Regions from separate parts of the Sporosarcina pasteurii genome, predicted to be linked through region 1. Evidence: riboswitches for the same ligand, from Rfam matches in the RefSeq annotation. Region 1 holds a riboswitch; the other holds the start of a gene.
What was found. Region 1 has a riboswitch for thiamine pyrophosphate ahead of thiT (energy-coupled thiamine transporter ThiT). Riboswitches for the same ligand answer to the same signal wherever they lie in the genome.

Region 1 (12,627 bases):
ATGTAAATATGGTTATTACAAATAATACGAACATCCCCGACCGAACAGCTTTTATTTTAGGTGAAAGTAGAGAAAATCCAGTTCCAGTCATCGTATCAGATGCGAAACGACTACAAGAGGCGGGTGTAGAAATTCTTGCGATTCCTTGTAATACTGCTCACTCATTTTTGAATGAAATTCAGCAAGGGATTGAACTTCCAGTCATCGATATGATTCAAGAAACAGCGATGAGGGCCAAAGAAAAAGGAGCACGTCGTGTTGGCATACTAGGTACAACTGGAACAATCTCAACAGGTATTTACCAAGCGGCTTGTGAGCGTTTTGATATGGAGGCAGTCGTACCTCATGAAGACGTACAAGCAGTCGTCATGTCAATGATTTACGACGATATTAAAGCTGGGAAACCAGCTGATCCAGAAAAATGGGCAATCATCCGGCAAGCGATGGAAGACGCTCAATGTGATGAAGTAATTCTTGGGTGTACAGAACTCTCCATTGTCAGTCAAGAGTTACAATTGCAGGATTGTATTGATTCATTACTCGTATTAGCGGAAACAGCAATCCAACGTTGTGGTTATAAAGTAAAATAAAAAAAGACATCCAGTAGCGCCTAAGGTCGGTTACTGGATGTTTTTTCAGCAAAGGCTTCAATGTAGCGGATCTATTAAGATTGAATCACTAGGAGAAAGTAGGGATAACAATGTCTTTTGTAGAAAAGATGGATACAGTTTTTCAAGAGAAGTGGAAGTTTAAAAATGAAATGCCCATCCAAACAAAGATGGTGCCTGAAGTACTTGATGGAAATGATATCGTTGCCGAGTCGCCAACTGGAACAGGGAAAACGCTCGCTTATGTACTGCCAATTTTGCATCTTGTCGATGGTACAAAAAAGCAAACACAAGCGTTAATCGTTGTGCCTTCCCAAGAACTCGCGATGCAAATTACCGATGTCATTAGAGAGTGGATTGCAGGTACTGCGATAACAGTTGCACCATTAATTGGAGGCGCAAACGTTAAACGCCAAATCGAACGCTTGAAAAAGAAACCCACAATCGTTGTCGGAACACCAGGGCGATTAATGGAATTAAGTCAATCTAGAAAGTTGAAGCTATTTGATATACGGCATATTGTGCTTGACGAAGGTGATGTCTTATTATCACGTGAACACCGCGTTAAAATTAAAAACATGATTAGCGGAGCAAATCCAGATAGGCAGGTTATCGTTGTCTCGGCAACAATTACGGATGAAATCGAACGTGTTGCGAATGAATTTATGGATGAACCGCTACACATCAAGCTGGCGGCAAAACATATTCCGCGCGCAGGCACAGTCACACATTCATATATCGAAACACCAGTACGTGATAAAACGGATCTCTTAAGAGGGCTTTCTCACTTACCAAATATCCATGCGCTCGCTTTTGTAAATAATGTAGATCAAGTTTGGATGAAAGAGGCAAAGCTGCTTTATAATAAAGCGCCGATTGTTGTTTTACATTCTAATATGCGATCAGCTGAGCGACAACAAGCATTGGAAAGCTTCCGTAAAGGAAAGTCAAGCATTTTAATTGCCACCGATTTAGCTGCTCGAGGTCTAGATATCGAAGGGCTAACACATGTCATTCATGTAGATGTACCCCATACAATTGAGCAATATTTACATCGTTCAGGAAGAACAGGACGCGCTGGAGAGGATGGAGAAGTATTGACATTACTTGCGCCTCACGAAGAAGGAGATTATCGCAAACTTACGAAAGGTTTACATCCAACTGAAAAAACTTGGCGACATGGGAAATTACAAGAAAAACCAAATATAAGAAGAAAATAAAAAAAGCTATCATTGAATTGAATGCACTGACTTAAGAAAATGAGACAAATAAAAGCACCTTTCGTTGAAAAACGGGTATACCATACCTAAATACAACGTGGAGGTGCTTTTTGTATGGGAACAAGAGTGAGTTATCCTTATGAGGTGAAAATGAAGGCGATTGAAATGCGTTTAGCAGGAGTACCAGTAAAACAAGTATTAGAAGAGCTGAACATCAAAAATCATTCACAGTTAAAAGTTTGGATGAAATGGTATCGAGAGGGCGAAATTCACCGACTTTATCAACCAGTTGGCAAGCAATATAGTTTTGGAAAGGGACCAGAATATGGGTCAAACGAACAACGTTTAGCAGCCGAAAATCGTTATTTGAAGCAACAAATCGAAGTTTTAAAAAAGTACAAAGAGTTGGAGAGGAAGTGGTTGGACAAGCATTTGTAGAACTGGTTGAAGAACTTAAAGATAAGATGCCAATTAAGGAAATTTGTATACACATGGGAGTCGCTCGATCAACTTATTATCGTTGGAAAAAAGAGAGTAGAAAAGAAAATAGTAAGGCAAAGCGTGATGAAGAGATTGGAAAGCTATGCACGGAACATAAATTCAGATATGGATACAGAAAAATCGCTGCATTAATGCCTGGAATCAGCGAGAGAACCGTCCAGAAAGTGATGCAAAAATATGGTTGGTCATGTCGTGTTAAGGTGAAAAAACGTAAGGTTACAGGTCAGCCTGCTTATGTAGCGGATAATATACTACATCGGGATTTTCACGCCACAGCACCTTTACAGAAATTAGTGACTGACATTACTTACTTGCCTTTTGGACAATCGATGTTATATCTTTCAAGTATTATGGATTTATACAATGGAGAAATTATTGCTTATACGATTGATGGTAAACAGAATTTATCATGTGTTTTAGACACACTTAATCAACTTGATTCACTACCAGAAGATATTATATTACATAGTGATCAAGGAGCTGTTTATACTTCTTATGAGTATCAAAAACAGATAAAAGAAAAAGGAATTACCATGAGCATGTCCCGCAAAGGCACGCCTGTTGATAATTCCCCAATCGAAGCGTTTCATTCCACCCTAAAGTCTGAAACGTTCTATCTCGACGACATACATAGCACAACCAATGCCTGTGTTATTCAAATCGTCGAAGATTACATTAACTATTATAACAATATCCGAATTCAAACGAAACTAAACAACCAATCGCCGGTAGATTACCGACAATTGGTTGCCTAAAAAGGTGTTTTCTTTGTGTCTCATAAACGGTCCCCAGTGCCTGAATTTCAATGATAGCTTTTTACATGTAGAAAGGCTGAACGTCGCCTTCCGCTTTTGATTCATCTAGCTCCAGGCAACAGCCTCTCGGGACACTTCAGCCTTTCCAAAAAGGCGGAAAGATGCCTTTTGTGGTAAGTCTTCCAGTGCCTGTCGAGGCTGAACGTCGCCTTCCGCTTTTGATTCATCTAGCTCCAGGCGACAGCCTCTCGGGACACTTCAGCCTTTCCAAAAAGGCGAAAAGATGCCTTTTGTGGTAAGTCTTCCAGTGCCTATCGATGCTAAACGTCGCCTTCCGCTTTTGGTATTATAGTTGTGTTAAAATAATCGGCTTATCTTTTGTTACGATAATTGTATGTTCAACTTGGGCAACTAATGATTTATCCGGCGTAACGAATGTCCAGCCATCTCCCAGTTCAACGATGTTTTCCGCTTTTTCAGAGATAAATGGCTCAACTGCAAGAACCATGCCATCTTTTAAAAGCGTTTTATCCCATGCATCATAATAGTTTAAAATATGTTGAGGTTCCTCGTGCAAGGCAGTACCAATGCCGTGACCTGTTAAATTACGAATTACGTTAAGTCCGTGGCTTTTCGCTTCTCGCTCAACTGCTTTTCCAATACCACTTAGATTAGATCCTGCTTTTACACGTGTCATTGCACGATCAAACGCGCTTTGCGCAACATCACATAATTTTTGTTTACGCTCATCTGGCGTCCCAACGACAAAAGAAATACCCGTATCAGCAAAGTACCCATCGCAAGATCCAGAAACGTCGATATTTACAATGTCCCCATCCTTAATCACGCGCGATCCAGGAATGCCGTGTGCAACTTCATGTTCAACGCTAATGCATGTATATCCCGGAAAGTCATATTGGGAAATTGGCGCAGAAACAGCACCTTTTTCTTTGAAAAGACGGCCACCCAGCTCATCTAATTCTTTTGTCGTTATGCCAGGGACTGCTGCATTTTTCATTGCATCTCTTATTTCTGCAACAATTTTACCGATTTTTTTAAGTCCATTTATATCTTGTTCTGTTTTAGCAATCATTCAAAACAAATCCTTTCTTACCGTTCATTTAATTACATCCTACACTATACCATATAAAAATTAGAAATAAAAAAAGCCTGTACTCTAAAAAAAGAGTTCAGGACCAATTTTGAATGAAGTTGTTATTTTAACACCTTTACACCTTGAAAGACATTCCAAATAATAATCACAATAAATAACAAGCTATAAATAAGCGTGAATAGAAAAGGGGCTATGCTCCAAAAGTCAAAACTACCGTTGACAATCGTCATCATTCTCTTCTCAACAGTAAGCATGGAAAAGGAGAAAATAATCACACCACAAATCAATATAACAACTGGAACAAAGTGTGAAATAAGGGAGCGTTTTGCATGATATTTAACTTCTAGTTCCTCAGAAACGAAATAGATTACAAACGGTAATAATAAAGGAAAAAAGAATACACTAAAATAACAAAGGGCACTTAATATTTTTTTATTCGACATAAAAATGAAAACCTCCTTCCAAAGCTAGGGGCATATAAGTATAGCTTGCTTAATATAGTGAACTCTTATACAATTAAACTGATAAGTATTACCACAAGGGGAGCCTATTGGCTGAGAAAGAACAATCTGTTCTGACCCTTTGAACCTGTAAGTTCATACTTGCGTAGGGATGTGGATGGAAACAGACATGTTGTCGAAGTGAAGCACACTTCGCCTTATATGAAGATGTTCCGTTCTACACGGGATGTCTATTTTTTTTGCTTAAGACACGATAAAGTTTGGAATACCTTTGTAAATCTTGATGTAGTGCGTAGGTACCCTACTGCGCTGTTAGATTTAAAACATTAGGCAATTTATTACGGCTTTAAGATAAATGGTGTCGAGAAAATATAAGAGAACGGGTTTGTTCATTACATCTCTACAAGACATGTAGGGAGGAAAATTGTTATGCAAAGGAAAAGATTACAGTTTTTAATGGAGGTAGCCATACTCGGGGCTTTATCATTTATTTTAGATAAACTTACGGTTTTTGTCATGCCACAAGGTGGTTCAATTACACTGTCTATGCTACCAATTATTGTCATGGCATTCCGTTGGGGCATCAGTGGTGGTTTACTAACAGGATTTCTAAGCGGTTTATTACAACTGATTACTGGTGGGACGATATTTCATTGGGCGCAGGCTTTAATGGATTATACGTTAGCTTATACATTGGTTGGGATTGCAGCAATTACTGGAATTTGGTTAGCAAATAGTATGGCCAAAGGGCGCAAAGGGAGTATGGTTGCAGCGATTGTCATCGGTTCGGTTATTGGTGGTCTTCTACGATTCTTTATTCATTTCGTTGGAGGAATTGTATTCTTCGGAGAATATGCTCCTGCTGGCCAGCCGGTTTGGTTATATTCTTTAGTCTACAATGCAAGTTACATGATACCTTCTATTTTATTATGTAGCATTGTGGCGAGTTTGCTATTTACAAGCGCACCAAGATTATTAAAAACAGCATAAAAAAACGTCTTTCTCTATACTTTTGGAGAAAGGCGTTTTTTAAAATACATATTGTGTCATTCGCTGGCAGATACCTGTTTATTTTTGAATAGATAAAAGCATGCACCAATGACGGCGGTTAAGAACAATGCAGCAGTAGTCACGAATAGAGAATCGAATCCATTTTTTACTGCGATTCCAATAAATCCCCACATAAAAACAATATTAAATGCCTTATCTTCATAATGATATAAAAAATGAAGGGCGATTGCGGTTGCTAGTGTTAAAAAGATGACGGCCCATAATGATTGGCTAATTCCAAAGCCACTCCATTCGACAAATACCAACGTATAATTAATTAAAATAATAAAAGAAAATACACTCCAACCGAAAAATATTGAAATTGGTACGCGAAACAAAATGAGGTTTTCGGTTTTGGGATATGAAAAATAAATGGCAGAGATGGTAAGTAACAATCCAACCATTATAATAATTGCCCACATAAAGAACTCATAATGCCATAGGAGAATCAAAAGCATATTGAATAGTAAGCTTATGATGAAAAACAAAAATCTAATGTTGAACACTTTTCCTGATTGTCGTCGTTGATGTCGCCAGAATCCGAGGAGCCAAGTCACTAAGAAAATATATATTAGGATCCAAATCAGAAACACATAGCTTGCAGGTGTTAACAGCACAGGGAGTCTATTCATAATTTCAATAGCGGTGATTCCATTAAAAGGAACGATTTCTGCAGTGCCAATAACGATAAGACTAACGAAAAGAATTATTGCCATACTAAAAAATCGAATCATGTTAAAATCCTCCTATCTATAAGTATACAGAGGAAAATTGTGTTTTACGGTAAAAAGTGTGAAGTTTTCGTCACAAATATCAGTTCGTAGCAAAATGTATTGGTTCGCATATCGAAATTACATGCTACAATAGAAGTATCTATTTAGAAAATTGGAAACGTAAGAGGGGGAAAAATACAGATGAAGTATTCGGAAGTTTGGGATTTAGATGTTTTCTTTAAAGGTGGGAGTAGTTCACCCGAATTACGTACACATCTTGATAATGTGAAAGAAAAAATAAATGTGGTAAAAGAAAATATTGATATATTTGATATACCAACATCAGTGAATGAATCGCAAGAAGTCTTTCGCTTAATTGAATTGGTAAAAGACACAGCCGTGAATTTAAGGCAAGCGGGAGCAGTCATTGGATGTTATTTAGCTGCCGACACTACGGATAAAAAGGCATTGCTTTTACAAGGTGAAGTAGGGGCACTCGGTGCAGAATTTCAGACGGTTATGTTGAAATTTCAACAAAAACTCGCCAAGGTAGACAGTGATGTATGGGCAAAATTAATGGAATCCACGGAATTGAACGAATTCAGTTTCGTGTTAAATGAATGGCGGGAAGAGGTAGCGATAAAACTATCTGAAGAAGAAGAAAGTCTAATCACAGCATTAAGTGTAGATGGTTATCATAGTTGGGGACAACTTTATGACCAACTTGTTGCGGATATTAAAGTAAAAGTTGAAGTTGATGGTGAAGTAAAAGAGTTATCTGTTGGTCAAGCGTCTAACTTAAGTTCAAGTCAACACGCAGCTGTTCGAAAAGAGTCCTTTGAAAAATTAGAAGTTGCCTGGAAAGACAAGGAAGAGTTCTTTGCTACAACACTTAACCACCTAGCTGGCTTCAGATTAGCAGTTTATGAAAAACGTGGGTGGAATTCCGTATTAAAAGAACCACTTCTTCGTAACCGAATGAGTGAAGACACATTAAATGCGATGTGGGGAGCAATCGGAGCGAATAAAGAACCATTCGTAAATTATTTGAACGTGAAAGCAGAAATGCTCGGAACGGAAAAGATGAATTGGTATGACTTAGAGGCACCGGTTACAGAATCAACGAAAACGATGCCTTACCAAGAAGGAGCAGAATTCATCCTTAAGCATTTTGGAGAGTTCGGATCTGAACTTGAATCATTTTCAAGAATGGCATTCGAGGATAGTTGGATTGAGGCAGAAGACCGTGCGAATAAGCGACCAGGCGGTTTCTGTACAGGGATGCCGATGTCAGAACAATCCCGAATCTTCATGACGTATAGTGGCTCGATGTCCAACGTTGCGACACTCGCTCATGAGCTTGGACATGCTTTCCACTCCTATGTGCTTCGTCCTGTACACTGGTTAAATAGAGGCTATGCGATGGGCGTTGCAGAGACTGCATCGACTTTTGCAGAGATGATTGTTGCAGATGCGGCCGTGAAAGCAGCAGAAACGAAAGAAGAAAAGATTGCATTACTCGAAGATAAAATTCAACGTAGTGTTGCATTCTTCATGAACATTCATGCAAGATTTTTGTTTGAGACGAGATTTTATGAAGAACGTCGTAAAGGGATTGTTTCAGCCGCTCGTTTGAACACGCTAATGGAAGAAGCACAACGAGAAGCATATGGTGATGCGCTTGATACAACACATCCGCATTTCTGGGCTTCAAAATTACATTTCTACATTACTCAAGTTCCGTTTTACAATTTTCCATATACGTTTGGGTATTTATTCTCGTTAAGTATTTATGCAAAAGCACTTGAAGAAGGCGCAGGTTTCGAAGAGAAGTATATGGCGTTGTTGCGCGACACGGCAGTGATGACTGTAGAAGAACTTGCGATGAAGCACCTCGGTGAAGATATCACACAAGAAGCTTTTTGGGCAAAAGGTGTCGCACTTTGTGTGAAAGACGTTGAGGAATTTTTAGAACTAACAGCCGAAGAAGGTTGATTTAGATGATTTTATTAGAAGGTGAAAAATGTTATTTACGCATTTTGACTGAAGACGATGCAACAATGTTTACGAAAGTATTAATCGCCAATAAAAAATATTGGTCTGTATTTGAACCTCGTCAAGAACCTGGTTTTTACACAGTATCGAGACAGCGGGAGAAAATAAGAGAATCAATTTATCAAATGCGAGATCGGCGAGAATACAATTTCGGGATTTTTGATGCGAAAACAAGTGAGTTAATCGGACATATATCACTTTATAGTATTAAGCGGCTTCCTTTTTCAAGTGGATTTGTCGGTTACTCAATAGATGAAAGACAAATTGGACGAGGAATTGGCACCGAAGCATTACGCCTGGTGACAGCATTTGCATTTAACTCAGTGGCACTTCATCGGGTAGAGGCGTATGTGTCACCAAGAAATGCTGGCTCGATAGCTGTGCTGGAAAAATCGGGCTATTTGCGCGAAGGGTTATTGAGGAAAATTCTTTATATTAACGGGGTTTGGGAAGACCATTATATGTATGCAATCCTCGAAGATGATTTCTGAAAGGGTAAGACTGTTTTACGGAAATTAATAGCAAAAATAAAAGGCCGATTCCTTTAACGAGGAGTCGGCTTTTTAAATCAGTGTTTAAGAGTATGCAAGTTTGTCGTTAGGCGAACAGATAAATTTAATCGCAAATTTACTGTCGATTTCCCGGGAAATATCAGATAGAAATAAGGGGGATTTATTCATATCCATTGATGATCGTGTCTAATTTCCCTGTTTCAGGATCAATCACGAGGCCATGCACAGGAACTTCAGGATCCATTAATGGATGATTTTTTACCAAGTCAACACTGTTCTTCACGCTTTCAGTGACATCATTAAAGCCGTGGAGCCATTCTTTCATATCGATACCTGAATATTTAAGCGTATTAAAGAGACTACTGTCGATACCGCGGTCAACCATATGCCCAATGATTTTCTTTGTGTCAATTGAGCTCATACCACAATCGTGATGCCCAACGATAAAGACTTCATCAGCTTGAAGCTCGTAAACTGCAACGATAAGACTTCGCATAATACCGCCAAAGGGATGAGTGACGACTGCGCCGGCACTTTTAATCAGTTTGACATCTCCATTTTTAAAATTCATTGATTTGAGAAGTAACTCAGTTAGACGTGTATCCATACATGTTAGGATGACAATGCGTTTATCAGGAAACTTTGTTGTCACGTACTGTTCATATTGTTTTTCTTCCACGAACATTTCGTTAAATTGAAGAATTTCTGTAAGAAGTGCCATAATCGTGCTCCAATCTATATGTGATTCTTTTATTGTACAAAAAGATAAGAAATATTAAAAGAGACAGTATTAAAAAAAGTGTACGATTGGTGAGTTCAGTTTATTTAGCGTTACTAGAAAAAGAAAAAGCGCCCAATATCGAAAAGTCGATAATGAACGCGGTTACATAAATATTAGTAATCTGTATCTGGTTTTGAATCTATAATAGTCGCTTGCTTAGAATCGAACGCTTGAATGAGGTAGTGCATGATAAATCCTGCAGATAGACCCATTAATACCATATATCCGATTACTGTTAAGTACATTAAGCCCATTTCTTTGACCCCTCTCTATCATCCTAATCTCTTTAATTTTATTATACAATAGAATGTTGGAAAAATTAAGGGGGGGATACGATATATTTTAGAATTGTGACAAAATGCAAACATTCCCGTTATCGTTCTGTTAAAATGCCCAGTTACCATTACGGAATATCGGTTCGGCAGTTCCATCTTCTAAAATGCCATCAATATCCATATCTTCTGAGCCAACCATAAAGTCCACATGTGTAATACTTTGATTTAACCCATGTTCTTCCAATTCCTCGCGTGGCATTGTTTTCCCACCTTCTAAACAAAACGCATAGGCACTTCCTAATGCGAAGTGATTCGATGCATTTTCATCGAAAAGTGTGTTGAAAAATAAAATGTTGGACTCGGAAATTGGCGATGCATGTGGAACGAGCGCAACCTCGCCAAGATATTTGGCACCTTCATCTGTATCAATAAGTTGCTGAAGAACATCTTCGCCTTGTTCTGCTTTAATTTCTGTAACTTGTCCATCTTGAAATGTTAATTTAAAATTATCGATAATGTTTCCACCATAACTTAAAGGTTTTGTGCTTGATACGTAGCCGTTTACACCTGTTTTATGCGGGACGGTGAATACTTCTTCCGTTGGCATATTGGCCATAAACGAATGACCTTGACGATTGACACTCCCAGCGCCACACCAAAGATGACCTTTAGGAAGATCTACTATTAAATCTGTTCCTGGTGCACGATAATGTAGTTTTGCATAGCGTTTATCATTTAAATAGTCTACTTTTTCATGTAAAGTTTTATCGTGTTCTACCCATGCTTCCACTGGATTTTCAGTGTTGGCGCGCACAGCTTTAAAAATGGCATTCCATAATGCAGGAATTTGTTCTTCAGTTGGTAAATTCGGAAAAACTTTTGCAGCCCATGCTGGAGAGGGGGCTGCAATTACTGTCCAGCTAAATGTATCAGCTTGTAGCAATTGGCGAAACTTATCAAGTGCTTGGCCAGAAGCTTTTTGAGCAGTAGCAATACGTGTTGGATCGATACCGCTAAGTAAATCAGGACTTTGAGACACGATGCTCATAAATGCTGCACCCTTTTCAGCAAGCTTTTCTCGTTCAAGTACTTTCCATTCCGGAAACTCAGCAAAAGAATCCTCCGGCGCTTTTTCAAAACGAAGACGTGATAAAACATCGTCACTAAAGTCCACCATGACTTGGCGAGCCCCTGCGTCGTATGCTTTTTCAGTAATGAGTCTAACGAATTCAACAGAATCTGTGGAAGCATTGATAAAAAGAATCTGGTCGGGTTGAATGTTGACCCCGACTTCTACAGCTAATTCGGCATAATGATGAAGTTGTTGTTCAAATGTAGGCAATGATGAATATCTCCCTTCTTTATTGGCAAGTACATAAAAGTCTGACTAGATTTGTATGGACTTGTTCGATATGATTCATTTAATTTTCTTGAAGTGTTGGTTCCTTCAGTATAATAGTACAATTTAGAAAGTTGCTGTGCAACGTATATTGTGAATGAAATGTCATATTTTAAAAAGAAATATACCGAATTCGATCGACTGTTCTAAAGAATGTCGAATTTAAGCCGAAATAAAAATAAGAATGGAATATTTGGGGGGCTTCAGATGGATTTTTCAACAGTAATCGGTCTCGTAATTGGGATCGTTGCGCTTGTCGTTGGAATGGTAATGAAAGGCGTTATGCTAGAGAGTTTATTTAATATGGCGGCAGTTCTCATTATTTTTTTAGGAACTGCAGCGTCAGTCATTATTGCATTTCCGACAAGTGAATTGAAGAGAGTGCCTAAACTATTTGGGATACTTTTTAAAGAGCAAAAACTAGCATCAGATTCTGAGGTTGTCCGTATGTTTTCGAGATGGGCCGATGTGGCGCGACGTGAAGGCTTATTATCTTTAGAAGCAAAAACGGAAGATATAGATGATCCATTTTTAAAAAATGGACTTGGTCTCGCAATAGATGGGCAAAACGCGGATTATATTCGAGATGTACTGAGTGAAGAAGTGGAAGCGATGGAGGATCGACATGCTTCGGGTGCCCTCATATTTTCACAAGCCGGTACATACGCACCTACGCTCGGTGTATTAGGTGCGGTTGTAGGGCTGATTGCCGCGCTAAAGGATTTAAATGATATTAACGTATTAGGCGCAGCAGTTTCAGCAGCATTTATTGCAACGCTACTTGGGATTTTCACAGGTTATGTGCTTTGGCATCCATTTGCGAATAAACTTCGACGAAAATCGGCTGAAGAATCACGCCAAAAGATGATGATGATTGAAGGAATATTATCCGTACTTGAAGGTGAAGCTCCTCGTGTCATCGAACAGAAACTATCATCTTACCTTTCATTGGAAGAAAGACGCAAATTGGCTACAAGCGATCGGGATGAAAGGGAGGCTGGCCAAGTTGTCGAGGAGACGTAAGAGAAGAAAGAAGGATTCTGGAAAAATAGATGAATCTTGGCTATTACCTTATGCTGATTTAATGACACTGCTTTTGGCATTATTTATTGTCCTTTTTGCATCCAGTTCAATAGACGCGGAAAAATTAGAAGAGATGTCTGCCGTTTTCAATGAAATATTT
Region 2 (12,627 bases), 260 kb from region 1:
TATTGGTGCATTTTTGCTTGGAATTTGAAAAGTATATTTCAATGGTTGACAATATACCCTCAGGGGTATATGATGTGTATATCAGCAAGAGAAAATAAACATGAAGGAGGCGGTACAAGAGAATTCGTAAGACGTTTAAATAACAAAGTTGATTTTTTATTTAAATTAAAATATACCCACCTAGGTATCCGTGGCGGTTAAAAGGTATAAAAAAATAGTGAAAAGCTAAATTAAATTGATGTCCGTAAAGTGGATGAAGTGAAAGCAGGCCATATTATAGCATGATGAATAGTCCACTTGGAGTACTTGAATTCCGTAAACATGAACTTAATAAAAACAAACCTTATAATAATGAATCTCCTTTCTGTTGGAAGCAGTGATCAAGTAACACAACACCTAGAAAATAAAGGTTTTAATGTGAAAAATATGACTGGTCGCATGCTTTATTGGAAAGGGAAAATTGAGCAGAAAATAATACTCTTGTAGGTATATGGAGGTTTTAAAATGTCGTTAAAAGTAGATGTGAAGTTAGATTGTAAAGGACTTGCATGTCCGATGCCTATTGTCAAAACGAAAAAGGCAATGAATGATGTGAATGATGGTCAAATCATAGAAGTGCAAGCTACAGACAAAGGTTCTACTGCAGATCTAAAAGCGTGGTCGGAAAGTGTTGGACACCAGTATATTGGCACTAAAGAAGAGAATGGTGTCTTACTGCATTATATCCGGAAAAATGACGATGATAATGTAGTAGAAAAGAAATTCGCAAGTACGATTACGAATGGGGAAATAATCGATCGTGCTGCTAGTGGCGGAATAATTCTAGATGTTCGCGAAGAAGCAGAATATGCATTTGGTCATATTGAAGGATCTAAATCAATCCCAATGGGTGAATTAGAAGACCGTTTAGTTGAGCTAGACAAAGATAAAGAAGTGTATGTGATTTGTCGAACTGGAACACGCAGTGATTTAGCTGCACAGAAATTAGCGGAAAAAGGCTTTACAAAAGTGTATAACGTCTTACCAGGAATAGGTTCTTGGCATGGCGATTTATCAAATGAACTTAAATAAACTTAAATAAACTGGAGGAATTTTATTATGTCAAATAAAGTAGCAATTATCGCAAGTAACGGTGGTCTTTTTGACGCTTATAAAGTATTTAATATCGCAACAGCTGCAGCCGCAACAGAAAAAGAAGTTTCCATCTTCTTTACATTTGAGGGGTTAAACTTAATTCATAAACAATCAATGCAACAATTACCGATGCCAGAAGGTCGTGAACATTTTGCTGAGGGATTCGAAAAAGCAAATGTACCGAGCATTCCACAATTAGTGGAAATGGCGCAAGAAATGGGTGTGAAATTTATCGGTTGTCAAATGACGATGGATGTAATGGGCTTAACAAAAGAAGATTTTATTGATGGTATTGAAGTTGGTGGAGCTGTAACATTCCTTGAATTTGCAAAAGATGCAGCACCAAGCTTAACATTCTAAAACTAAAGTAGTTAAATTATGAAACACATACTATCGAATAATTTGGGAAGGGTAAACTCTCTTCCGCTTTAAAAAACTAATGTAATGCCTTAGGGGGTAATAGGATATGTCAGCTATTAAAATGACAGCAGAGCAAATAGCTCGAAAAGTGATTGAAAATAAAGAGTTATTTATTTTAGACGTACGTAACAAAGATGCATTTGAAGATTGGAAAATTGAAGGACACAGCTTTGATTATTTAAATATTCCTTATTTTGATTTGTTAGATGGAGTAGATGAAATCCTACCTAAATTGCCAACAGATAGAGATATATTAGTTGTTTGTGCAAAAGAAGGATCGTCTATTATGGTGGCTGAAATGGTTGCGGAAGCAGGACTAAATGCATTTTACCTTGAAGGTGGAATGAAATCTTGGAGTATGTATCTTGTACCAATAAAAGTTGGTGATTTAACAGGTGGTGGGGAGCTTTATCAGTTTGTTCGTCTAGGTAAAGGTTGCCTTTCCTACATGGTAATATCTGAAGATGAAGCAGCGATTATTGACGCTGTTCGATTTACGGAAGTTTTCACAGACTTTGCGAAAAGTAAAAATGCTGTAATTAAACATGTATTTGATACTCACTTACATGCAGATCATATTTCAGGTGGCCGTCATATCGCACAAGAAACAGGGGCTACTTATTACTTACCACCAAAAGATGCAGAAGAAGTAGTATTCAACTATGCACCTCTTGAAGATGGTTTAACAGTACAAGTTGGTGCTTCTCAAATCGATGTAAGCGCACTTTACTCACCTGGTCATACGATTGGCTCAACGTCATTCATTGTTGATAGCAAGTATTTATTAACAGGCGATATTTTATTCATTGATTCAATTGGAAGACCAGACTTAGCAGGTCTTGCTGAGGATTGGGTGGGTGATCTTCGAGAGACATTATACCGTCGCTATCGAGACTTAGCAGAGGATTTAGTTGTTTTACCAGCTCACTTCATGATTATTGATGAGTTAAACGAAGATGGGACTGTAGCGAAACGTTTAGGTGATTTATTCGCTGAAAACCACGGTTTAAATATTGAAAGTGAAGAAGAGTTTCATCGCACAGTAACAGATAATTTACCACCACAACCGAATGCGTATGAACAAATTCGTCTAGTAAACATGGGTAAAATTACGCCAGAGAATGACGAACAAACAGAAATGGAAATTGGCCCAAACCGCTGTGCAGTACGTTAATATAAGCATTCAATGTGTATAATTGTTAAGCGTTTAAGAGCATTCTTTTCTTATTACTACAATAGATGAATATGAAGGAGACGAATGAAATGGAAGTAAATCAAGTTTTAGACGCAAAAGGTTTAGCATGTCCTATGCCAATTGTACGAACAAAGAAGGCAATGGATACACTGGAATCAGGTCAAGTACTAGAAGTACAAGTAACAGATAAAGGGGCGCTAGCTGACTTAACTGCTTGGTCAGCTGCATCAGGCCATACCCTTTTAGAACATAAAGAAGAGGCAGATGTATTAACGTTCTATATAAAAAAAGCATGAAAATAAAAAGTGAGTTGATATTCGACTCACTTTTATTATTAACAAAAATATAGTAAGCTACTATTTTTAATTTAAGTAGAAAGAGGGAACTACATGGATATATATTATGTGATCCTCCTTTTCGTTATAGGGTTTATTAGCTCATTTCTTTCGGGGATGCTCGGCATTGGGGGCGCAATTGTTAAGTACCCGATGCTTTTAATGATTCCATCGGTATTCGGTTTTCAAGCATTAACAGCACATGAAGTTTCCGGTATTAGCGCGCTTGACGTGCTTTTTGTATCATTTGCAGGTGTCATTGGATTTCGAAAAGGTGGCTATTTAAATAAATCATTAATTACTGTAATGGGCGCATCTGTTTTAGTCGGTACATTTCTTGGTAGTTTTGGTTCACAATATTTAACGGAAGAACAAGTAAACATTGTATATGGAGTATTAGCACTGTTAGCAGCCATCATGATGTTCATTCCCAAAAAGAAAGTTGATGATATACCTATAGCTGATGTCACTTATAACAAAACGCTTGCCGCAATACTCGCATTTATTGTTGGAATTGGTTCTGGTGTAGTTGGTGCTGGTGGAGGTTTTTTATTAATCCCTATTATGTTATTTATTCTTCGGATTCCTACACGAATGACGATAGCATCTAGTTTAGCGATTACGTTTATATCGTCTATTGCTGGTTCGATTGGTAAAATATCAACAGGGCAAGTTGAATATCAGACAGCGATTATTGTGATCATTGCGGGATTAATTGCAGCTCCTATTGGTGCAAAAATCAGTAAGAGAATAAATACAAAGATATTACAAGGAATCTTAGCCGTTTTAATTTTAGGAACAGCGATTAAAATTTGGATTGATATTTTGTAGCAAAAATGATGTGTATGAATGATGGGTATTTTACGATACTAATGAGGAGACAAATATCCTAATACAATAGGAGGATTTTATGGATTTCTACTATACAGTTCTAACATCTAAAACGATTGACGAAGCGATTGCATCTATTGAACAAAATCTTAAAGAAAATAAATTTGGGATACTTTGGCGACTTAACTTGACTGAAACTTTACAGGAAAAAGGTGTGAATAGTTTCAAAAAGCCTTACCAAATTCTTGAAGTTTGCAACCCAGTAGAAGCGGCACGTGTAATCGCGCATAATCCTTTAGTAGGATATTTCTTACCTTGTAAAATTACCGTTTATGAAGAAGAAGGAAAAACAAAAATAGGACTTCCTAAGCCAACTGCTATGATAGGTTTATTAAATGATGCTGAATTAATTTCAATAGCAGAAGAAATAGAAGGAATCCTTATAGATGTATTAGAGAAGAGTAAATAAAGAATCATAGGAATTAACCTAGCGTTGTGGGACACATATAAAACACCCATTTAAGCTACCGCAATGCCAAATTCTATAGGTGTTAGGAAGCCTAATTTATCTTGATGATGAAAGTCACTTCATTAGCTCCAGTTAATGACATTATATAAACTGAGGCATATCATCCACACTAACCTGTACCAACTGTAGAATGGAGATGTTTGTATGGACCTCGCTTGGATATGGAAATCGATATTAATTGTTGTTGGAGGAACACTATTATTAAGAGTAGCTGGAAGAAAGTCCATTTCTCAAATGACACTTGCTCAAACGGTTATTATGGTTGGAATAGGTTCTTTATTAATTCAACCTCTTGCTGGAAAGAATATTTGGACCACTCTTGCAGTAGGAAGTATACTCGTTATTACCCTTATTGTTATGGAGTATGCCCAAGTGAAATCAGATAAAATCGAACAATTTATTACGGGAAAATCCAAAGTACTCATTGAGAATGGGGAAATTAATGAGAAGAATTTGAAGAAAATGCGGTTTACGGTAGACCAAATGGAGATGAAATTACGTCAACAAAATGTAACCTCTATTGAGAAAGTAAAATGGGCAACATTAGAGCCAAATGGACAAGTTGGTTTTGAATTAAAATCAGATGATCAACCTGCCACGAAAAAAGACATTCAATCCCTGCAAAAAGATATCGAACAAATCGCTCGAGCGTTGAATGTAACGATACAGAAGACTCCTTACCCTCAAGATTCCAATCATCATGATATCTTTTCAGAAGTTGCCAAAAAAGAACACAACGACGAACCACCTAAGCATTTACAATAGGCAGTGTAAGTTTTGTCATATGATTTCTTAAATCTATTTCAAATTTAGAAAGGTTAAGGAGGCGGAGAGCCTAATGTTCTAGTACTCAAAGCATCTTCTTCGCAACCATTCATTGAGATCGCTTCATCCTTTACGAATCAAAAAACATAAAAAAAGATTGACATCTGTCTTGAACATGATAATATTCAATTCAATCAGATGTTAAGATACTATATAAAAATCGAATCAACTATATAATTATGAGAAGACGATGAAGTAGTCTGTTTGTGGGCAGTATTTAAGAGACTGGACGGTTGGTGAAAGTTCAGGCAGCAAATAAGATGAATTACGCCGTCTGTTTGTCTCATCACACAATGAAGTGGATGGCTGATTATTTGGCCAATCAATTAGGGTGGTAACGCGGAGAACTCTTCGTCCCTTGTTCAAGGGATTGAAGGGTTTTTTATTTTATCAAAAAAAGGAGCGTTCAATATGTTACGTACTAAATCAGTCATCACCCCCACATTTTTAGAAGCATTTTTATTAGTTCTCACCATTGTCGGGACAATTAGTGTCAGTTTGGTAAAGTTTGATGCTGTTCCACATATTCCTATTTTATTATCTGTGTTACTGCTTATTATTTATGGGCTATTAAAGAAAGTGACGTACAAAGAAGTTGAAAGTGGATTAGTTGAAGGGGCAGGCGCTGGGATGAGCGCAGTATTTCTATTTTTCTTCATAGGCATTTTGGTAAGTAGTTGGATTATGAGTGGAACGATTCCGACACTTATTTATGCAGGGTTTAATATTGTGACGCCAACATACTTTTTTGCAATTGTTTTTGTCGTTACAGCAATTGTCGGGATGTCGGTTGGAAGTTCATTAACCACTGTTGCAACCATTGGTGTGGCTTTTATTGGGATGGCGACGGTGCTTGACGTCTCTCTTCCAATTGCAGCAGGTGCGATTGTGTCTGGCGCATTTTTTGGTGATAAAATGTCGCCACTCTCTGATACGACAAACTTAGCTTCTTCGATTGTTGGGGCGGATTTATTTGAACATATTCGTAATATGGGCTGGACGACAATTCCAGTATTTTTTATTACGCTTATTATATTTGGTTTTTTATCGCCAACTGTAACTAGTGTAGATGTCGGCAAGATTACAAGTTTCCAAGAAGGATTATTACAAACAGGAATGATTCACTGGTATACCATCATTCCGATCATTGTATTATTTGGATTAACGATGTTTAAAATCCCAGCGATGATGACACTTGCAGCAAGTTCATTCAGTGCAATTCTAATTACTTATTTTCATCATACCTATTCAGTAGGTGAAGTTTTTTCAATCATGTTTGGCGGATTTCTGTCCGAAACAGGGATTGAAGAAATCGATGCGCTGTTAACACGTGGTGGAATGGAAAGTATGATGTTTACCGTTTCTTTAGTCTTACTAGCACTTAGTATGGGTGGCTTATTGTTTAAACTGGGCATTGTCCAATGTCTGCTAGCGAAAGTAGAAAGTTTATTACGTAAAGTGTCTTCTGTAATCGCAGCGTCTGCATTGACAGCGATTAGTATTAATATTTTGATTGGTGAACAGTATTTATCCATTTTATTGACAGGACAAGCTTTTCAAAACCAATATGAAAAAGTTGGACTGGCTGGAAAGAATTTAAGTCGGGTTATGGAAGACGCTGGAACTGTTGTGAATCCATTAGTGCCGTGGAGTGTATGTGGAATCTTTATTACAAAAATGCTTGGTGTATCAACACTTGACTATTTACCATTTGCTTTCTTTTGTTTATTATCTCCAATTTTAACCGTATTGTTTGGCTATTTAGGAAAAACGTTAACGTTTCAAACAGTAGCGAAGTAAACCCTTCATTTGACCAGATGGGGGAACGATGAAATAGGTGCGGCTATTGTGAATGAAGCAATCCATGGTAGCATCAAAAAGTGTAAAAGAATAAAACATTGTCTAATGCTTACACGCTAACTTTTATTTAGTCGTGTAGGCATTTTTATTTCATGTATAAGGGGAATGTGTTTCGATAAGGGAGAGCAATCGTATGATGGATTTGGCATGAATCATAATAGATAGTGGTAATGGATTGTAGAAAGGATGTTTAGAAATGAGATTAAGTGTATTAGACCAAGCGCCGATTACAAAAGGACATACAGCACCAGAAGCATTAAAAAATGCGGAAGAGTTAGCGATCTTAGCTGATGAACTCGGTTATTACCGGATGTGGATGGCGGAGCATCATAGCACAAATACTTTTGCAAGTTCTGCACCTGAAGTAACAGCCGCACATTTGGCTGCCAAAACAGAACGAATTCGTCTCGGAACAGGTGGCGTTATGATGATGCATTATTCCCCGTTAAAATTAGCAGAAGTGTTTAAAACATTAAGCGCACTTTCGCCGGGGCGCATTGATTTTGGTGTTGGACGGGCGCCAGGCGGAGATAATCATTCAGTTTATGCACTATCTGAAGGACGCCAACCGATGATGCATAATATGTATGAGAAATTTGAAACCGCATTATCGCTTATTAACGACGAAGTGCCCAAAGACGATTTGTATCATCGAACCATTGCGACCCCTTCTCAAGTTGAATTGCCGGAAGCATGGTTGCTTGGGTCAACAGGAAATAGCGCCATTCAAGCGGGACGTATGGGAGTCGGGTATTCATTCGCACAATTTTTTATGGGCGGCATGACAAAAGAGATTTTAGAAGCCTATCGAAAAAATTTTGAGCCTACTATATTTATGGAGAAACCGGAGATCAAAGTAACGTACATGGTCACAACAGCTGAAACACAAGAAGAGGCTGAGTACGAGGCATTACCGCAAGACATTTGGCGACTGTTATTTACAAAAGGGCAAATCGGTCAAACGATGACACCTGAAGAGGCCGCAAACTTTCCATTAACAGAAATGGACCGCATGACGATCCAAGAAAACCGTAACATCCATATAGTGGGAGCTGCTAAAGAAGTTGCGGCTAAGTTGCGGGAGGAACAGGCGTATTACGGATTTGATGAAGCTATGATTTGTAGTATTCCACATAGCCAGGAAAAGCGGTTGGAAGTATATCGTTTATTGGCGAATGAATTGTTTTAGAAAGGCTATTTCTCCCAATTTAAAATAAAGAAAATCGTTGAAAAGAAATCCTTTCAACGATTTTTTCTTTATCTCTATATTTATGATTACTCTTCCATATTTACAAATATACCTTCTAAGTTCGCTTCTTTCGTAAGCAATCCAGCTTTAGTCATCCAGTCCGCGGTGACTTCCCATACTTCTGCGTCTTGATGGCCAAACTTTCCGTTTTCTTTCATCTTCGGCAGGAGGATGGATAAAGATTCTTTCTCAACTTCTTCAATCAGCGGAAAGTTTGCTTTATCTTGGTGTTTCAATAGGGTAGCAAGAGCCTCATCTGGATTGGCTTCCATGTCATCAAATGCTTTTCTAGCCGCACGCCAAAATGCTTCGATATTCTCTTGTTCATTAGCCCAAGTGTCATCACTCGTTACAACTAGAAGTTCGTAAAACGAGGGCACCCCAAAATCTGTTGGATCTAAGTGACCAGGTTGATAGCCTTCATATTCTAGCATCGGAAATTCATGATTAATGTACATACCGACTGCCGCATCTGCTTTTTCAGATACGATAGATGAACTTAATTCGAAACCGACATCAACCATCGTTACCGAATTAAAATCAGCACCATCTGTTTCCATCATTGTTTGTACCATCGCCTCATTGAGAGGGATTCCAGTAAAGCCAATCGTTTTGCCTTCAAAATCTTTTGGAGATTTAATACCGGTATCATTTAAAAATCCGACATGATTCAGCGGAGATTGAACGAGAACTCCGACAGACTTTACTGCGATATCTTGTTCTGTTTTCGCAATAATGACATCTGGTTGGTAGGTGATGCCCATCGTTACTTTCCCAGCAGCAGCTAAATTAATCGGGTCTGTTGGATTTGCCGGGAACTGAATATCCAACTCAATGCCTTCTTCTTCAAAATAACCTTTTTCTTCAGCTACGTAAAGAAAACTATGTACAGCGTTCGGATACCAATCGAGCATAATACTCACTTTCTCCGTGTCCTCGTTTTTATTACAAGCACTTAGGACGAATAATATCATGATGCTACTTAAAAATAGTTTAATGTTTTTCAACTCTTTGTCCTCCAATTTAACATACGTTTTTCAAGGTGAGTTACACAAATAAATAATAAAATGCCAACAAAAGTCAATACGATAATCGGAGCAAATACGGCTGCCCCGTCAAATTGCGTCATCATGCGACGGCTAAAATAACCAAGTCCAGCCTGTGCACCTAGCCATTCCCCAATAGCTGCACCAATGACGCTCAAAGTCACTGCGACTTTTAATCCTGAGAAAAAGTGGGGGAGTGCCATCGGAATTGAATACTTGAAAAATATATCCTTTTTCGTAGCGCCCATCGTGAGAAATAATTCCTCGTTATCCTTATTTCCAGATGATAGTCCATCAAAGGTATTTACGGTAATTGGGAAAAATGTGATCAATACAGCAACAGCAACTTTACTCCAAATAGTGTAGCCAAACCATAAAACAAAAATGGGGGCTAACGCAATAACGGGTACCATTTGAGAGGCAATTAAAATTGGATATATCGCTCTTTGCACACTGGAATTTAAAGACATCCAAACTGCAATTGCTGTTCCTAAAATGATTGATAGCGTAAGACCCATGACGATAGATAATAAAGTTATGGGTAAATGATCTAGAAAAAGAACTTCTTTTAATTCCCATAGCCGAATGAATATTTGTAAAGGAGACGGTAGAATAAATGCTTTATCGATGATTCTTGCACTTATTTCCCACAAAATTAGGAATCCCACTACAATCAAAAATGAGGCAGTATTTCTCATAAAGCGACCTCACTTTGAAGAGTGCTAAGTAAACGGTCCTTTAATGCCAACATTTCAGGAAGATTTAAATCATTTCTTGTACGTTTACCTTGTAATGGCACAAAGATTTCTTCAACGTCCGTCACAGGTTTATTTTTCAATAACAAAATTCGGTCCGATAGAAAGAGTGCTTCCTCCACATCATGGGTAATGAATAGTATCGTAGATTGTCTTTTTTTCCATTGCTCTAGTAACCATTCTTGCATTGATAATTTAGTAATTGCATCGAGTGCAGAAAAAGGTTCGTCTAATAAAAGAAGTGGATTTCCTGAAAGAACAGCGCGCAAAAATGCAACGCGCTGTTTCATCCCTCCAGATAATTCAGCTGGATATTTATCATCTGTGCCTTCTAATCCAAATTCTTTTAATAAAGGTTGTATTTGTTGATAGGCGGTTTGTTTATCAATCCCATTAATTTCAAGTGGTAAATAGGCGTTTTCCAAAATCGTTCGCCATGGTAAAAGTAAATCTTGTTGGGGCATATACGCTACTTTCCCAAGTCTGTCCCCATTTTTATTTCCTTCAAGTGTAATGTCACCAGTCAATGGATGCTCGAGACCAGTAACTAGCCGGAATATCGTACTTTTTCCAGAACCACTTACACCGACGATGGAAATAAATTCACCTGGATGAACAGAAAATGAAAGGTTTTCTAGTATTTTACGTTTTTCGTCATAGCCAAACGAAACATTGTTAAATGCCAACATCAGCAGTTTCAGCACCTGGCCACATTTGCTTGTTGTTCGCCATATCCCAGAACATATATTCAAATCGTGTCGTATTTAAAAAGATTTCTTCTAATTTTTGTAACTCATGCTCAGGTTTACCTTCCGCCACTTCGTTCATTAAGTCAATGCACCAGCTTGCTAGTTCACCGAAGGCTTCGGAAGAATACATGCGTATCCAGTCGCCATATAATGGGTGGTCTGCTGCACCAGGGATTTCATTTAACTCTTTTCCAATTTCCCAATAACTCCAAGCACACGGTAAAACTGCAGCAACAACTTCTGCAAGTGTCCCTTTTTGACTGACGTGTAACATGTAGTGTGTGTATGCTAGAACAATTGGGGAAGGCTTTGCGTTCTCAAGTTCTTCTTCTGAAATGCCGAATCGCTCAGCATATTTTCGGTGAAGCGCCATCTCCGTATTCAATGTACCTTCAAGTAGTCCAGCGAATTTCCCCATAGTTTCAACATCATCTGCTTTCACTGCGCCGATTGCAAATACTTTTGAGTAATCGATTAAATATAAGTAATCCTGCACCATGTAAAAACGAAAGTTTTCTTGATTAACAGTTCCATCGCCAATCCCTTTTACAAACGGATGATTATGATTCTGTCTCCAAATTGGTAATGTTTTCTCATGCAGGCGGTCAGTAAATTTCATTTCATACCCACTCCCTATTAATTTTTCCAATTAAAAAATCCACTCCTTGAAGAAGAAGTGGATTGTAGACAGTCAGAATTCCCCAGAAAATAGACGGGTCGAATTTATACGTCTGCACCTCTTCCTTACGCCAGTATTACCTGGTTCAAGTTAAAAGGGTTTAGGCATTCGCCAGTCTCAGCTCTTTTCGAGCACCCCTAGTGGTGGATCTTATGAAATTGGATTCAACTAAGTATAAGCATAGAAAAAAGAGAAAGTCAAATAATTGATTGAAAATAGGTGGAAAGACGCAACGGGATTATTGGAGCCGAATAGTTAGTATAGCCATCAATAAAATTCGTTTAACTCAAAGTGCGTAGGGCGGTATTTGTGAATGAGTCAATGCTGCCGATTCGAATCGTAAAATTTCGGGATATCCGCCGAAACTGTAATTATCTTCGCTCTCTGTAGCAGTATGTCCTAGGAAATCAATAGGATGTCCAATCAATCTTGAGATGTCCTCCGAAATGGGCGTTATCTCCGCTCTCCGTTCCAAGATGTACGAGCAAATCACCAAGATATCCGCCCAATTCCTAAATCCCCACCTCTAATAAAAGACATCACTGTAATTCGTCAATTCTTTCAAAGCATTTTCTTCAATCGGAATGCGAATCGATAACATCCATATATTTAATAAAGTGAAGGTAATGGCAGTAAAATAAGCGTTAAATAAAAGTGGGATGGATATTAATTCGATGGCAACAATTAAATAATTAGGGTGACGTAAAAATTTGTAAGGACCTTTTTTTACCACATTCGCGTTTGGAAGAATCATTATTTTTGTATTCCAAAACTTACCTAAAGAAAATAAACACCAAAATCTGCCTACTTGCGCAAGAAGGAAAAGTATCAGAAAAAATCCCCAAAGCGGGGAGAGTGTTCGTTCAAATAGAATGACTTCGATAATGAATGCAATAAAAAATGAACTATGAAGGAGGATCATGAGCGGATAATGTGAAGCGCCGACCTCATAGCCGCCTTGCTGAACAATCCACTTTTCATTTTCTTTTGCAACGAGTAATTCAGTAAGTCTTTGCGTGA

Region 2: another riboswitch for thiamine pyrophosphate. It lies ahead of tenA (thiaminase II); the one in region 1 lies ahead of thiT (energy-coupled thiamine transporter ThiT).

The regions. Positions count from the first base shown of each region.
Region 1 covers NZ_CP160452.1:2,750,750-2,763,376, reverse strand. The annotation lists gene AB1H92_RS13350 (aspartate/glutamate racemase family protein) at 1-590, shown strand, start outside; gene AB1H92_RS13345 (DEAD/DEAH box helicase) at 701-1,828, shown strand; one part of gene AB1H92_RS13340 (IS3 family transposase) at 1,943-2,216, shown strand; one part of gene AB1H92_RS13340 (IS3 family transposase) at 2,216-3,084, shown strand; gene map (type I methionyl aminopeptidase) at 3,431-4,177, opposite strand; gene AB1H92_RS13330 (DUF4870 domain-containing protein) at 4,300-4,641, opposite strand; TPP riboswitch at 4,728-4,828, shown strand; gene thiT (energy-coupled thiamine transporter ThiT) at 5,089-5,649, shown strand; gene AB1H92_RS13320 (tryptophan-rich sensory protein) at 5,706-6,443, opposite strand; gene AB1H92_RS13315 (M3 family oligoendopeptidase) at 6,624-8,417, shown strand; gene AB1H92_RS13310 (GNAT family N-acetyltransferase) at 8,423-8,968, shown strand; gene AB1H92_RS13305 (carbonic anhydrase) at 9,150-9,710, opposite strand; gene AB1H92_RS13300 (hypothetical protein) at 9,884-10,024, opposite strand; gene AB1H92_RS13295 (aminopeptidase) at 10,155-11,387, opposite strand; gene motA (flagellar motor stator protein MotA) at 11,652-12,467, shown strand; gene motB (flagellar motor protein MotB) at 12,451-12,627, shown strand, end outside.
Region 2 covers NZ_CP160452.1:2,486,675-2,499,301, reverse strand. The annotation lists gene AB1H92_RS11875 (sulfurtransferase TusA family protein) at 505-1,071, shown strand; gene AB1H92_RS11870 (DsrE/DsrF/DrsH-like family protein) at 1,099-1,494, shown strand; gene AB1H92_RS11865 (MBL fold metallo-hydrolase) at 1,601-2,728, shown strand; gene AB1H92_RS11860 (sulfurtransferase TusA family protein) at 2,818-3,045, shown strand; gene AB1H92_RS11855 (sulfite exporter TauE/SafE family protein) at 3,139-3,915, shown strand; gene AB1H92_RS11850 (DUF302 domain-containing protein) at 3,995-4,384, shown strand; gene AB1H92_RS11845 (DUF421 domain-containing protein) at 4,589-5,209, shown strand; gene nhaC (Na+/H+ antiporter NhaC) at 5,681-7,069, shown strand; gene AB1H92_RS11835 (LLM class flavin-dependent oxidoreductase) at 7,326-8,318, shown strand; gene AB1H92_RS11830 (ABC transporter substrate-binding protein) at 8,405-9,385, opposite strand; gene AB1H92_RS11825 (ABC transporter permease) at 9,382-10,122, opposite strand; gene AB1H92_RS11820 (ABC transporter ATP-binding protein) at 10,119-10,868, opposite strand; gene tenA (thiaminase II) at 10,855-11,547, opposite strand; TPP riboswitch at 11,653-11,756, opposite strand; gene AB1H92_RS11810 (isoprenylcysteine carboxyl methyltransferase family protein) at 12,134-12,627, opposite strand, start outside.